2 regions of the Paenibacillus sp. NPDC056579 genome follow, and region 2 is predicted to be linked to the other one. Evidence: a T-box and tRNA genes for the amino acid it is inferred to sense, from the RefSeq annotation. Region 2 holds a T-box; the other holds one or more tRNA genes.
The links. A T-box is a leader RNA that pairs with one kind of tRNA and senses whether it is charged. The one in region 2 lies ahead of ileS (isoleucine--tRNA ligase), so its partner is inferred to be a tRNA-Ile.

Region 1 (7,853 bases), on a different contig from region 2:
GAGGACCAGAGAGTAAGATTCTATATTGCAGCGCGGGAACGTTTGCTTAAGCAAGGGTATACCCAGTACTCTATGCGCAGATTCGCCAAAGCGGAAGCGGGTTCGGAGAAACGGCTGCTTCCTTACGGCTGTCAGGAGGAAGGCATGATTGGGCTTGGCTGTGGTGCCAGATCTTACACACGAACGGTCCATTACTCCTCGCGGTACAGCGTAGGGCGTTCCGCTACTGCGAGCATCATTGCCGACTATGTAGCTGCGGCCGACTACACGCAGGCAGATTACGGCATTGTGTTGAGCAAGGATGACCAGCAGCGCCGCTTTATACTGAAAGCGTTGCTTCATACGGAAGGCTTGGCATTGAGCAGCTATTCGGATCGGTTCACAACGTCAGCACTTATCGATTATCCCGAATTGAATCTGCTTGTACATACGGATCTTGCTGTTATAGAGAATGAGGTACTGCGATTGACGGAAGAGGGGCTTATGTACTCCGACGCCATCGGAGATTGGTTCATCTCCCCGGATATACGTGCCCGCATGGAAAGCTGTGTGGTCTCATGAAGGTGACGATTTATTTCCGCGGAAGCATAAGCTCATGCAATTACGACTGCCCGTACTGTCCATTCAGCAAGAACACGGACAGTCAAGAGACATTAGCTAAGGATCGGCTGCAGGTGCAGACCTTTGTCGACTGGGTAAGGAAGCAAGCGGACCGCGGACATCAGCTGTCCGTGTTTTTTAACCCTTATGGTGAAGGACTTACACATCGTTGGTATAGGGAAGCTTTGGTTGAGCTGTCCCACATGCAGCATGTCGATAAAGTCGCGATTCAAACGAACTTATCCGCCAAGCTCGATTGGGCATGCGATTTGAATCCGGCGACTGCTGCATTCTGGGTAACCTACCATCCCGGACAGACGGAGGAAGAGCGGTTTTTACAGCAATGCCGCAAGCTCTACGTTCAGAAAATCCCTTTCAGTGTAGGCTGTGTCGGCGTCAAAAGCGCGTTCCACTCCATTTCTTCCATAAGGAAGGCATTGCCTAAAGATGTCTACATGTGGGTCAACGCATACAAAGATAGACCGGATTACTATTCTGCCGAGGATGAAGCGTTTTTGACCCAAATAGACCCGTATTTTGTTCTTAATGCGCTGGATTACGACAGTATGGGCAAGCCATGCCGAGCTGGGCAAACGGTATTTTATGTCCAGGGGGACGGGCGTGTAAAACGCTGCTATAAGGATCGTCAAGTGATTGGAAATCTGTATAAAGATGGCCTGGAACGATTATCGCAAGAACGTCCGTGCCGAATGAAGCAATGTGATTGCTATATAGGCTACATTCATATGGAGGGGCAACCGTTCGATCCTATTTACGGGGACCGCGTACTCGAACGGATCGCTATTTTATAGTAAAGGGAGAACAGAGTAATGAATGGGACGGCGGTTTGGTTAACAGGTCTTCCAAGCTCTGGAAAAACGACTACAGCATTAGCTTTGACCGCTGCGCTTCAGGAAAGAGGGTTTAGGGTCGAATGCTTGGACGGCGATGAGCTTAGACGAAAGGTAGGACAAGAGCTTGGGTTCAGCAAAGAAGATCGGATGGAGAATATTCGTCGCGCGGTCTATATTAGCAAGCTATTGAACCGCAATGGGATTACGACGGTCATCTCAATGATCGCACCCTACTTGGAAATGCGGGATTATGCGCGGGCTGAGCTGGAGTCCTACGTCGAAGTGTATGTGCATTGTCCATTGGACGAATGTGTACGCAGAGATGTGAAAGGCTTATACGCCAAAGCGAGAAAAGGTGAAATCACAGCATTTACCGGGATTTACGATATCTATGAACCTCCGGTAAGTCCGGAAATCACGATCCATACGCACACGAGCAGTGTGGACGCGAATGTGCGCCAGATTGTGGACTATGTAGTAAATGAACATCGCCATCTGTAAAGGCGATGTTTTTTCTCCATGGACCGGGAATGATATAAAGTGCTTGTCTAATCAACCAAGCTAGGATGGAGGCAATATGAATTTTAAAATGGAGCAGCCCAAAATTACCGTTGAGTTACTCGAATCAAGGTCTATTGACTCATTAGAATCCAGAGAAGAGCTTAGTAATGGGATTATTGAAAATATTACAATCGAACATCAGGAAGCAAATAGGGTTTCCTTGGAGAAAATGATCTTTAGAAATGTGACCATTACGGAGTCATCGTTGGAACAAGTCGAAATGACAGATGTTGTTTTCGAGAAATGTGATTTTTCTAATGTACAGTTTCCTTCTTCCTTCATTCACCGCACTGAATTTAGAAATTGTAAGCTTATTGGCACCAACTTTTCTCAAAGCAGGCTACAAAATGTCCGGTTTCTGAATTGTATGGGTGATTTTTCGAATTTTCGCATAGCCAACTTTAAGCAGGTGAGCTTTGAGGATTGTTCATTAATCAGCACAGACTTTTTTACTGCTAACTTTCAAAAAATAGCATTTGCCCGTTGCAATATGGATCAAGCTTATATGATTGGAACCAAGCTTAAGGGAGTCGATCTAAGCGATTGTAACTTCGAGGTATTAATTGTGGAGGCTAAGGATCTGGAGGGTTGTATTATTGCCGGTCATCAGGCTTCAACCTTCGTAGGGCTTTTGGGGGTAATAATTCGATAGGCTCTCAAGAATTTTATTGACACAGAAGATGCGGTTGTTTTAAGATGAGAAAAATTAAAGTACACGGAAAGGAGCGTGAGCGGGATGAAAAAGGCACTTTACCTATTAGGATATGAGAGCATTCAAAAGTGGAGCCTAACCGAGGGCAACCATTCAGTTTTCAATGCGCTAAAACCTTTTTCTTCGCCACGCGGCCTATTATCGATATCCGATCACCTCTGACAAAAATGGGGATCTGCAAGCAAATCACGTTTATTGCAAACGTATTTGGTTGGATACGGGAAGACCGCTCTGGAGAAGCGGTCTTTTTTGTTTTATCTACAAATGGAGGAAAAAAGAAAATATGTTAAAAAAGGGTTGACATTAAAAATTCCCCATGATAATATCATAATCAGTAAAGCGGTAAAACACTAAAGCGGTAATGCGAGAAAGTCTTTTGGTACTAAACCTACAAGGAAAGGAAGGGATAGGCAATGAGAAGCCAGTTATTCAACAATCCGTCTAAGCAGGACTATGAACAGCCAAATAAGTATCACGAGAACACAATTGATCATAAGCAAGTTTGGTGCGAGAGCAGCATTAAGGGGCAATTTAGCGATGTTCTTGAGGCCTATTTCCAACCAATCATCAGTAGCTTTTACGTACCATGTTTGAGCCTTTCCATCCTTAGAAGAGGAGGAATGGCGCTAACGTGACCATGAATCACGGACCGTTCCGAGTCTGAATCCGTGCATACATTGATATTGTGCGTAAAAGGCTACTTGCGACCTGGCAAGTGGTCCATTGGTGCTTGTCCTTTATGCTTGGGGCAGCGGCTTGAATGGAACCACGACGGGCTAAGCAGCCTTTTTTATACCCATGGATAGAACGTATGTTCTGTAGGAGGGGTAAGGCGTCCTGTTGGATGGAGAAGCTGGCTGACAGAGCAATCGTAAACTCATTATTCACAGGTTCTAATTCTGTTCAGCCCTTCCAATCATATTATGGCGCATTAGGCAAGTGGTCTAAGCCACAGGACTTTCAATCCTGCATTCGCTCGGTTCGAATCCGGCATGCGTCACCAAATGCGGAATTAGTTTAATGGTAGAACGGATGCATTCCAAGCATTCAGTATGGGTTCAATTCCTGTATTCCGCACACTAAAAGTACATATAAAAAGCGGTTCGCAGAGTGTGAGTCAGCCATGAGTTTGGGTTCTGATGGGTGGTTGAACGAAACACAAGCTGTAAAAAATCGGTGGGAGCTTAACCCGCTCCTAGCAAGGATTTACCGCGTCCACATGCTGGCGTAGCTCAATCGGTAGAGCAACTGACTTTTAATCAGTAGGTTGAAGGTTCGATCCCTTTCGCCGGCACCAAATATCTTCTACCACCATCAATATATGACGTAGTGGTGAAGCGGCATAACACACCTGTCTTTCGAACAGGGATACGCGGGTTCGAATCCCGTCTACGTCTTCACGGTTCCATAGTTCAGTTGGTTAGAACGCTGCGTTGTCAGCGCAGAGGTCAGGGGTTCAAATCCCCTTGGGACCGCCAATATGCTGTCGTAGCTCAGGAGGTTAGAGCGCTCGGCTGATAACCGGGAGGTCGGTGGTTCAAGTCCATTCGACAGCAGATTTTAAAGCTGATCAGTAAAAAGCGCGCTGGTTCCTATCCAGCCGGACTCATATCTTGTGCATGTGGGGAATAGATTTTTAAAAGCTGCATACCACACCATAGCCTGTGGCTTCAAGCTCCACCATGTTAGACACAATGCGTTGAATCAATTCCATCAAGGCCCGCCAAACAAACCAAAACGAAAGGAAGAAGCCAACCTTGCATTACAGGTGAATCCCATGAAAACAAAAAGACGACAATTCCCATTGATTCATGAAACGACATTCCGCAATACAACTGAACAGAACCTTGAGTTTGGAGACGTAATGGATCGGATTACGCGATTCATCGAAGGCGATTCAAGGGCAGTATATGATCTCGTGGTTACGACAGACGCTCAGACACATCCCGGCCATACGAAATTCGTAAGCTACATTGTGGTGTATCGAGTAGGACGAGGCGCTTGGTTATGCAGCCGGCAAGTGATAATTCCGAGAGAAATCTACTCTGTTCAAGAAAAATTGTCATTGGAAACGACCTTCAGCCAAGAAATTGCCGCTCAATTCGGTTATGCCGAACGTGAACGTCTCGAGAACATTATCTTACCGTATATCGATCAAGGGGCAGATATCCGCTTCATGGTAGATATTGACGGAGGAACCGGCGCTAAGAATAAGACGGCAGCTTATCTTTCGGAGATGGTTAGTCGAATTGAAGCAATGGGTTTAATCGCTAGGGTTAAACCAGAATCGGTAATGGTAAGTGTTGCTGACCGCGAAACGAAAAAGCCTTTTCGGTTACGAGCTGCTTCTTCTTAACAGGATATCTCCATTAAATTGACGAAGAAAGCCCGGGAAATCCCCAGGCTTTCTTCTATTTTTGCTCATGAGTCTTTGGTGAATCGATATTCCGTTGGAACTTATTTGCAATTTCTGCGTCTATAATAAAAACTGAAGATCAATGAATCATGTCTTAGAAAGGATTCTCTCATGGATACCCTCACTGGTTTCTTAATTTTAGGTGCTTTGTTTGGTATTTTTGTTGCTATTCAAAAACTTAATTCAAATGTTATTACACAAATTGATCAAAATGAGAAGATTACTGAGTTACTTAGTGAATTGAAGGAAAAGTAAACGGGATGTCGAAGCAAGATCCAGAACTTATTACAGCTGCGAAAAGCTGGATGAAGGTATTCATATGGAGGCACTGAATTTGGATAATCGGGATAAGCAATGGATTAAGCAGAAACTGGATATTGCGAGAGCGGAGCTAGGGGAGCTAGCTTTTCAGGAAGTTGAGTACATTACCAAAGGCTGCGAGAAAGACGTTCTGATTCTGGATAAAAAGACAGTTATTGCTTTCTTTCGTGATGGATTGCAGCTAGATCAATATCATATCCGACAGGAGCTAATTCGCAGATTAGCAGGGCAGACGGAGGCTATTTTGCCAGAATGCCTGTATCTTTCTCCGACCCAACATTTCGTGGTAGAAAAATACGTGCCGGGATATCGAATTACTCCTCAATATGTGGAACAACATTCGCAATATGCACAACAAATTGGGCGATCCGTTGGAAGTTTTTTGAAACAGCTTCATATGAAATCAGAGCGCAGACAGGCCTTGCCAAGCCGTTTTGAACAAGATGTTCGGAATGATATGAATGACGGGGTTAGGCTGCTGCAGGCCAAACTGTCACCATCAGAGATGGAACAAGTGAAGCATTTCCTGTGTGAATATTATGAAATTTCAGCTTCGGTTCCAACTTGCATTGTGCATGGAGATTTCCACTATGATAATATTCTATGGGACGAGAGAGCCGGTAGGCTCGGGATTATAGATTTTAGTGAAGCAGGAATGGAAGATCCGGCATTGGATTTTATGTATATGTTTTATTATCCTAGAGAATTCAGACACGCGGTATTTACGGAGTACGGTTCAGAAGATGCAACGCTCTATGAGAGAAGCCAAATGTATGACAGGATCTACGGATTATATGATATGATCGAAAACCTCCAGGGGAATCCGCGAAAACCACACTTTGAAAAAGGGTACACCAGATTTTTTTACAGATCGCAAGATTATAAACTGTTCAAACTTGTTTAGACTAACATAGTTGGAGAAAATATTGCGGGTGGAAATAAACAAACGAATACCGTGGTCTTGATTTCTTGTGAGTAAGGGGATAATTCAAGGGGGAAATGGCGGTAGCTTGGAAAAATCAGGTTCTACAACTCGGGCACAGTCTATTACAGTTATTGAACGTATTATGTCCATACAATCCGGTAGATCGCTAGAAATAGACCAGGAAGCCGTCAAAAACGCAGAGAAAGAGCTTGCAAAAATATCAATATTGTTTAAGAGGGCAAGACTAATATATATCGGATGACAAGGACATTATCTCAAAGAGCCGCGCAAACCGCAGCTTTTTTTATTTTTTTGGATCAGACTCTTGACAAGCCCAAATTTCTGATATGAAAGCACTATCAGGTACTGCAAACGGATACCGGAGAGAGCGTGTAAGCCATCTCTATACTCCAATTCGATAACGAAAATTATCCAAAAGGATCATACACCCGGCTGCGGAAACATGATATGATGTTGGCGAATTAAATGATAATTGTTATCAATTGAACCTCAGAAAGGGCAGTGAAGGTATCTTTGGAAGCAGTAAACCAGGTTAGGTGGAGCAAAGCGAATTTCGGCATATTATGGGGCGGCTATTTTTTGTCCGTGTTCAGCTCCATGGTCATTGCTCCGATGCTGCCGTTTTATATGGAGCAGATGGGAGCCGAGGACGACGCCTCCGTGCTGCTGTGGAGCGGTCTCGCCTTGGCAGCTTCGCCGATCTCGGCGGCGCTAACGGCGCCGCTTTGGGGACGGCTCGGGGATCTGACCAGCCGCAAAATGATGATCGTGCGGGCGCTTTTCGGATCCGCACTTGTACTGGCGCTGATGGGCTTTGCCGCAACGCCGTTTCAGCTGTTCGTGCTGCGCTTGCTGCAAGGCGCACTTGGAGGCGTCGTTGACGCCGTGTCCGCCTATGCCGCTTCAGAAGCGAAGCCGGGGGAGCAGGGCAAAGTACGGGGCAAGCTGGAAGGGGCGCTAGCCGCGGGATCCATGCTCGGTCCTCTGCTTGGAGGCTTGCTGCTCAGTCTTGTCGGCTTTCAGCCGATGTTTATGCTGCTCGGCTCAGTACTGGGCATGTGGACGTTATTTAGTTTTTTGGTCTTGAAAGAAAACAAGCTGCAACGGAGAAAGGCGTCCGTCGTATCGTCCCGGATGAGCAAGCAGTGGATTCATCTATTAAGCGAGCCTAAGGTACGTCATTTTTTGCTGGCGGGCATTCTAGCGAATTTCGGCGTTTTCGGCTTATTGACGGTTACGCCCGTGTACGTGAAGCAGCTGGTGGCTGATCCAGCAGATACAGCTGTATGGGTGGGGGTCCTGCAGGCGGTCAACTGGGCGTCGGTATGGCTTGCGTCGTCTTGGTGGGGCAAACGAAATGATGGCCACCCGGTGCGTCTTAATTATGTTGTGGCAGCCGTCTTGTGCGGCGTGGCTATTATGCTGCAAACGGCAGTTCCGAGC
Region 2 (7,853 bases):
CTGCCACTTCAATTTTCACCGAATGTCCTTTGTACGCATGTGCGCCTTCAGGAGCGGCTGTACCCGCTTCGTGAACAACGACGTCGGATACGATGAACAATTGATCCAATTGTTCGAAGCCTTGCAGCAGCTGGTGCGTTGCTGCATCAGGGTACACGTGAACGGAAGCACCGAGAGAGTTACCGATTACTTTTTCCTTGCGCGCCGCTTCCAGCGCCTTCAGAACATCATCGCGTACGGCGATGAATTGCTCCCATTTGCTCTCTACCGCTTCATCAAACAAGGAGCTATCGGTTTGTGGAGCCTCGCTCAGCTGTACGCTGGCCAGCTCAACACCTGGAATATACTTCCATACTTCATCCGCTGTATGTGGCAGAATTGGAGCAATCAATTTAGTTATTGCCGTGAGCGCATCATATAATACCGTTTGCGCCGCTTTTCGTCCAGCATCAGCCGGAGCGCTTGCATACAGGCGGTCTTTGCAGATGTCAAGATAGAACGCGCTCATCTCTACTGCGCAGAAATGATGGACTGCTTGGTACACGATGTGGAATTCGTAGGCGTCATAAGCTTTCATGACCCGCTCGATCATCCGGTTCAATCGGATCATTGCAAACCGGTCAAGCTCGCTCATTTCACTTGCCGCTACGCGGTCGGCTGCCGGATTGAAATCGGACAAGTTTCCAAGCAGGAAGCGAAGCGTATTGCGAATCTTCCGGTACACTTCCGTAATTTGACTCAAAATATTATCAGAGATACGAACATCCGCCTGATAATCGACCGACGAAACCCACAAGCGCAAAATATCGGCACCGAGCTTATCGCAAACCTGGTTAGGGTCCACGGTATTCCCCAACGACTTCGACATTTTGCGGCCCTCTCCGTCCAACGTGAAGCCATGGCTCAAAATGCCTTTGTAAGGCGCTTGACCGCGTACGGCTACGCCAGTAATCAGGGAAGAGTTATACCAGCCGCGGTATTGGTCGGAGCCTTCCAAATACAGATCGGCAGGCCACTGCAGCTCGTCGCGAGTTTCGAGAACGGCTGCATGGCTGGAGCCGGAATCGAACCAAACGTCCATGATGTCCGTTTCCTTGCGGAAATGGTCGTGTCCGCATTTCGAGCAAACCGCGCCGCTCGGCAGCAGCTCGCTTTCGTCTTTTTGGAACCAGGCGTTGGAACCTTCCTTTTCAAACAATTGAGCCACATGCTCGATCGTGTCGTTGTTTACCAGCGGCTCATTACAGCTGCGGCAGTAGAAGATCGGGATCGGAACGCCCCATACGCGCTGACGGGAAATACACCAGTCTCCCCGGTCGGCAATCATATTGTGCAGCCGCACTTCGCCCCAGTTAGGCGTCCAGTTAATCCGTTTGATTTCGTCGAGCATCTCTTGACGGAATTTATCGACCGAGGCAAACCATTGCTCGGTAGCACGGAAAATAACCGGCTTCTTCGTCCGCCAGTCATGCGGATATTGATGCTGAATCGTGCTCATGTGCAGCAGATGTCCGGATTCTTGAAGCTTGTCGGTAATAATCTTGTTGCCCTTCTCGTAAAACATGCCTTCAAAGCCAGGAGCTTCCGCTGTAAAATGCCCTTGATCGTCAACCGGGCACAATACGCCCAGATTGTAGCGTTGACCAATAACGAAGTCGTCCTCACCGTGGCCCGGAGCCGTATGTACGCAGCCAGTTCCGGCTTCAAGCGTAACGTGCTCGCCTACCATAACCAGCGACGTGCGGTCATAGAACGGATGCTGGCACAGCACATGCTCCAGCTCGCTGCCCTTATATTGCGACAGCACTTCTACGTCTGTCCAGCCGATTTCTTTGGATGCCGCTTCGAGCAGACCTGCCGCAAGCACGAACTTTCTGCCGTCAGCTTGTACGAGAGCATAGTCAAATTCAGGATGCAGGCTGATCCCTAGGTTCGCAGGCAGCGTCCAAGGAGTCGTTGTCCAAATGACGATAGACGCATCTTCCGGCAGCTTGCCTTTGCCGTCTTTCACTTGAAAAGCGACATAAATGGAAGTCGATTGCTTATCCTTATACTCAATCTCCGCTTCGGCCAGTGCGCTCTCGGAAGAAGGAGACCAATATACCGGCTTTAAACCTTTGTAAATGTAGCCCTTATTCACCATTTGCCCAAACACGCGAATTTGTTGAGCCTCGTATTTCGGCTGAAGCGTAATATACGGGTTGTCCCAATCGCCGCGAATCCCGAGACGACGGAATTGCCCCTTTTGCTTCTCCACCCATTGAAGCGCATATTCCTTACAATATTCGCGGAACTCATGCACGCTCATCTTTTTGCGGTCCACTTTACCGCCGTTAGCGATAGCTTGCTCGATCGGCAAGCCGTGTGTATCCCAGCCCGGTACATAAGGCGCGTCGAACCCTTGCATCGTTTTGAACCGAACGATAATGTCCTTCAAGATCTTATTCATTGCATGGCCGATATGGATATCTCCATTCGCATAGGGAGGCCCGTCGTGCAAAATAAATTTCGGCTTGCCTTTGCGGCTTTCCTGCACCATACGGTAAATATCGATTTCATTCCAATGCTCCTGCATTTTAGGCTCGGCTTGCGGCAAATTACCGCGCATCGGAAATTCGGTCTGCAGCAGATTTAACGTTTTACCATAATCCATCGTTCCTTCAATCCTTTCGCTTCTTCTGTTTCTCCATTCATGAAAAAAAGACCTCGCATCCCCATAGGGACGAGAAGTCTCGCGGTACCACCCTGATTAAGGCTATCGCTGCCGCTCCAGTATCATATATTACAATGAACCGGTTGCCGGACAATATGCCTTCGCTCAACGATCGATAACGGGATCATCCGATCTTCTTTACTGGTTTTCAAGAGACGCTCATGGGTGATATTCCTTTACTGCACAGGACGGGCTTCCACCAAGCTCCCGACTCGCTGAACCATGCATGAGATAAAGTACTCGTCCCAGTCAACGCTTTAGCTATCTTTTACTTTACTATTACGGAGTATAGCGAATAAATAAGGCCTAGTCAACTTAGCCCACAATGGAACTACGGCCGATTAGGAATGCTCGAGTTCCATCCGTTCCAGGGAGCTCCAGTCTTCTTTGCCCAACAGCTCCAGCTGAGCCTCCAGCAAGGTGCGAAAACGTGTACGATAAATCGAAGCCTGCTTCTTCAGCTCCTCGATTTCCACTGCAATTTTGCGCGATTTTGCCAGCGATTCGTTGATAATACGATCTGCGTTCTTTTCCGCTTCTTTTATAATCAACTGCGCTTCCTTCTTGGAATTCGATTTCACTTCGTCAGCAGCTTCTTGAGCGATGATGATCGTTTTGCTCAACGTTTCCTCGATATTGGCAAAATGATCCAGCCGCTCTTGAATCGTCGCCAGCTGATTTTGCAAATCCTTGTTCTCGCGAATAAGCGCTTCGTAATCTTTAATCACTTGATCGAGAAATTCGTTTACCTGATCTTCATCATAACCGCGGAACGAACGGCCAAATTCTTTATTATGTATATCCAACGGTGTTAAAGCCATTGCTGCACCTCCTGAATATTTTGCAACATCCCGATTAAGTACTTGTCAGACGCGTAATGCTATATTCGACAGCAGCCTTCATTTTCCTGCATTGTTTCGTAAAAAAATGTAATTCCATCGTTCTCGATGCTTTATCGCTTTAACCTGCCGCAATCCCATGAGGTAAAAAAATCGGCAATTATACATATTTGCCGACTTTCACTCGAAATCTTCCTTTTTTAGTTACGCCTTCAACTTCCAGCACCTTAAACCGTCCGAATCCTTGCATTGATACGACATCACCCGCTTTCAGCGGCTTGCTCGGATCCTCCTCTTGCTTCCAATTCACCTTGCACCGACCGGCTTTGATCGGAATCAAGATTTTGGCACGGCTCAAATGGTATACGTCGCTCACGATCCCATCCAGCCTCATGGAGGCGACGGACAGGTTGATGTCCCCCAGCTTCGTGTCCGCGGCCTGAAGCTTCTCCAGCGGCAGAGCTTCCGTCTGCACATGCACCCGGTGCACCTGCTGCAGATTAAGCCGCATATAGTCCGCTACCTCGCTTGCTACGAGGAAATGACAGCCCGAATCCGATACATGAATATCGCCTATTTTGTCCCTTTTCATCCCGAGTGCCAGAATAGCTCCCATGTAATCGCTGTGATCCAGCTCCTTCAGCTTATCATCCAGCGAAGATACTGCGATCAGACTGATTCCCATGTCCTCGTCATCCAGCACCCGGTAGTCCGGAGCGATGAGCGCTCTTCTTCGTTCCGCGCCGTCATGCCCTCCGTCAAACCGCACCTGCACGTCCATACTTCGGTTCACTAACGATTCTACAATAAAAGCTTGCCGCGGATCCAAAAAATCCGTTAGCTTCGCGTCATGCTGCTCCGCCTTGGCGACCCACTCCGCAGCCTTATCCACAAAGCGGTGTTCATCCGGGTGAAAATGCGAGTAAATGTTATCTACGCTCAATTCCAATCACCTATACAAAAAAGTTCACAATCGCCCGGATGCCTTCGCCGACAAATCTTAGCGCGATCAAAGCGATGATGGGAGAAATATCGATCATTCCGCCAATTGGAGGGATGAAGCGACGGAAAATTCCCAGGTAAGGCTCACACAGCTTCCCGAGGATTTCGCCGACAAAGCTGTCTCTTGCAGCAGGCAGCCAGGACAGCAGCACGTAGGCGATCAGCATATATGTATAGATTTCAACAAGGGTGTAAATGTAGCCGTCAATAGAGTTGTACAAGCTGGTCACCTCGATTTCAAATTATTGAGAGTAGCCTTCATGATTCAGTATTTCCGAGATGGACCCGTGAATTTCAACCGTATCCGGTGTACATAGAAAAATGTTCGGACCAATCTTGGAAATAGATCCGTTAAGAGCATAGACCGTTCCGCTCAAGAAATCGACGATTCGGGTCGCCTGATCCGGACGGACCAAATGCAGGTTGACGACAACTGGACGCCGCGAACGCAAATGATCGGCAATCTCCTGGGTATCCTCGTACGATTTAGGTTCATTCAGGACTACTCTGACATTTTTTTGCGAGTGTATGCTTACGATGTTTCCTTTATTTTTACGTTGCTCTAATGGATTGGTTTCAGGTTCTTCTACGGTTTGTTCGACGACTCGTTCCCGCTCCACGATCTCTTCTTCATCTTGTAATCCCAAGAAATTCATGAATTTGTTCATTACGCCCATGTCCTCTCCTCCTTAGAGTTTCACCGAAGGTGAAACTTGCGTCGAAAGCATTCACTGAGTTTCGCAGCAGGCGAAACTTGCTTCGTAAGCATCACTGAGTTTCGCAGCAGCCGAAACTTGCATCGTAAGCATACGCTTGATTTCGCCGTAGTCCAAACTTACTTATTCTTTACCCACCAGTACGGAGCCGAGACGAATCCACGTCGCTCCCTCTTCGATCGCGACCTCGAAGTCGTTGGACATCCCCATCGACAGATGCGGCACTTCGTAGCCAAGCACCTTGTTGCGGTTCAGCTCGTCCCTCAATTCCCGGAGTCCCCGGAATACCGGTCTGGTTGCCTCCGGCTCCGCTTCATAAGGCGCCATAGTCATCAGTCCTACCACCCGGATGTGCTCCAGTGAACGGATCGCATCAATGAATCCTGCGAACTCCTCCGGAGGGAGGCCGTACTTCGATTCCTCTCCGGAAACATTCAGCTGTATAAAGCATTGTGCTGTTATACCAAGCGCGGCCGCCTTCTTATCGATTTCCTTTGCAAGCGACAGCCTGTCCAATGAATGGATATAGGCAAATTTACCGACAACATCCTTTACTTTGTTCGTCTGCAGATGTCCGATAAAATGCCATGTCCCTTGATCGCCGAAAGCTTCCCATTTGGCTTGTGCATCCTGCCACCGGTTCTCACCGATATGCTGGAGACCGTGCTGAAGGACGAGACCGGTTGTTTCGAGCGATACGTATTTGGTTACTGCAATAATTTGAACCTCATTGCGGTCGCGTCCTGCGCGTGCGCACGCATTCGAAATTCGTTCTTCCACTAAGGGTATAGATTGCGTCAATAGCAAAACGCGAAGTCACCTCTATTCCATGTTGCCTATTCGTATAGGCCGATCCATGCCGCCATCCGTCCTGTTTTTCCGCCTTCTTTACGATGGGAGAAGAACAAATCCGTTCGGCAGCTTGTGCATAAACTACTCATTTCGATACGAGACGGCAAAATTCCTGCTTTTATCATAATTTGTCGGTTCATTTGTTGCAAGCTTAAGTTATACTTCCCGTTTCCTTTATCTGCATAAATCGGAGAACCGCCGTCTTCCTGTTCATTTCTAATTTGCAGCTCATCCATGGACTGACGGATTCGGGATATGACATGCTCATCCACCTCATAGCAGCAATCACGAATGGATGGCCCTATCGCAGCCAAAACATCATCAGCCGCCGTACCGTAATGGAGACTCATAGCCTCCACCGTCTTCTTGGCTATTTGCAGAACAGTCCCCTTCCAGCCCGCATGTGCCAGGCCGATAGCGTTTTGTACCGGATCATAGAACAACAGCGGTACGCAGTCCGCGAACAGAGCATGCAGAAACAGTCCCGGCTCATTCGTTATGAAAGCGTCCTTGGACTGAATGGCCCGCTCCCTGGAATCAATCCCTGCACCCGCATGCTCCCGGGTAATGATCTGTACCTCGTTCCCGTGCACCTGTTCCGCATAAGTGCATTGATCCAGCCCGACCCTTAGTGCTTCCGCGAGCTTCTCTCTGTTTCTTACCACGTCTTCGTGAATATCATTTACGTGAAGGCCGCAGTTCAAGCTGCCGAACTCGCTTTTGCTGACGCCTCCGAGCCGGGATGTAAATCCTGCTGTCAAGCCTGTATTTTGGTTCATCCAGCTTTTTATATAAAACAGCTCGCACCCGTTCTCCACCTTTTGCAAGACAAATGGTTCCAATCCAATCAACCCCTCGCCCTCGATTTCCGTATATCCTCTCTCTACCAGTATACACGATGGAGAAACAAAACCTCAAAACAAAGCTTCAAAAATGTTCCAATATTCCTCACAAACACAACATAAAAAATAACACACATCGAAAAGCGCCCCGTGAATCGGGCGTCTTCTAGTGTGCCTGCCAGCTTGAATCGGGGTGTTACCCCCTATATTGCCGGTTAAATTCCTGCCCGGCTTCCATTTCCTCCTGCTGCCGGTAGGTTCTTACATCGTCCAGCTTAACCAGAACAACATCCATGCCTATCTTGACGATGTTTTTCCACGGGATGACGACGTCCGTTGTTCCCCCGAACCATCCGAAGAAGCGTCCGCCATTAGGCACGACGATCGATTCGATTCTCCCTTGCCGCAGATCCAATTCCAAATCCGTTATTTGTCCGAGCTTTTTACCGTCCACAATATTGATTACGTCCTTGGTTTGAAAATCCGATATTTTCACGCTGCAACCACCACGTATTCTCATGTATTATTTACCGACTGACCAACGATTGGTATGCTCGCGCATACTATATATTTACTATATGTAGAACTTGGGCAAAATGTCCATATTCAAGAAAAAAAGACCCTTCTCTCCCGGTTGGCCAGGCGAGTCAGGTCTCGGACTATTGCAAGATCGGTTAATTTTTTACGTGCTTTTGCATTTGCGATATCGCCGATTTCTCCAATCGGGAAACTTGTGCCTGGGATATGCCGATTTCATCAGCAACCTCCATTTGCGTCTTTCCATCAAAGAAGCGCATGGACAAGATCATCTTTTCCCGGTCATTCAGCTTCCGCATAGCTTCCCGCAGCGCGATGCCTTCAATCCAGGACACATCCTTGTTGCGGTCGT

Region 1: it encodes a tRNA-Ile, which carries the amino acid that the T-box ahead of ileS (isoleucine--tRNA ligase) is inferred to sense. The anticodon was not compared.

What each region holds. Positions count from the first base shown of each region.
Region 1 is NZ_JBHTVD010000004.1:564,192-572,044, forward strand. Features, by position in the region: gene ACFQ88_RS19315 (STM4012 family radical SAM protein) at 1-561, shown strand, start outside; gene ACFQ88_RS19320 (STM4011 family radical SAM protein) at 558-1,412, shown strand; gene cysC (adenylyl-sulfate kinase) at 1,431-1,955, shown strand; gene ACFQ88_RS19330 (pentapeptide repeat-containing protein) at 2,032-2,667, shown strand; tRNA gene ACFQ88_RS19335 (tRNA-Glu) at 3,653-3,730, shown strand; tRNA gene ACFQ88_RS19340 (tRNA-Gly) at 3,734-3,804, shown strand; tRNA gene ACFQ88_RS19345 (tRNA-Lys) at 3,949-4,024, shown strand; tRNA gene ACFQ88_RS19350 (tRNA-Glu) at 4,051-4,124, shown strand; tRNA gene ACFQ88_RS19355 (tRNA-Asp) at 4,129-4,205, shown strand; tRNA gene ACFQ88_RS19360 (tRNA-Ile) at 4,210-4,283, shown strand; gene ACFQ88_RS19365 (ribonuclease H-like YkuK family protein) at 4,505-5,083, shown strand; gene ACFQ88_RS19370 (phosphotransferase family protein) at 5,478-6,368, shown strand; gene ACFQ88_RS19375 (MFS transporter) at 6,924-7,853, shown strand, end outside.
Region 2 is NZ_JBHTVD010000003.1:352,457-360,309, forward strand. Features, by position in the region: gene ileS (isoleucine--tRNA ligase) at 1-2,653, opposite strand, end outside; T-box leader at 2,716-2,975, opposite strand; gene ACFQ88_RS14190 (DivIVA domain-containing protein) at 3,055-3,534, opposite strand; gene ACFQ88_RS14195 (YlmH family RNA-binding protein) at 3,713-4,495, opposite strand; gene ACFQ88_RS14200 (YggT family protein) at 4,506-4,775, opposite strand; gene ACFQ88_RS14205 (cell division protein SepF) at 4,797-5,231, opposite strand; gene ACFQ88_RS14210 (YggS family pyridoxal phosphate-dependent enzyme) at 5,394-6,077, opposite strand; gene pgeF (peptidoglycan editing factor PgeF) at 6,107-6,964, opposite strand; gene ACFQ88_RS14220 (YlmC/YmxH family sporulation protein) at 7,161-7,460, opposite strand; gene sigG (RNA polymerase sporulation sigma factor SigG) at 7,639-7,853, opposite strand, start outside.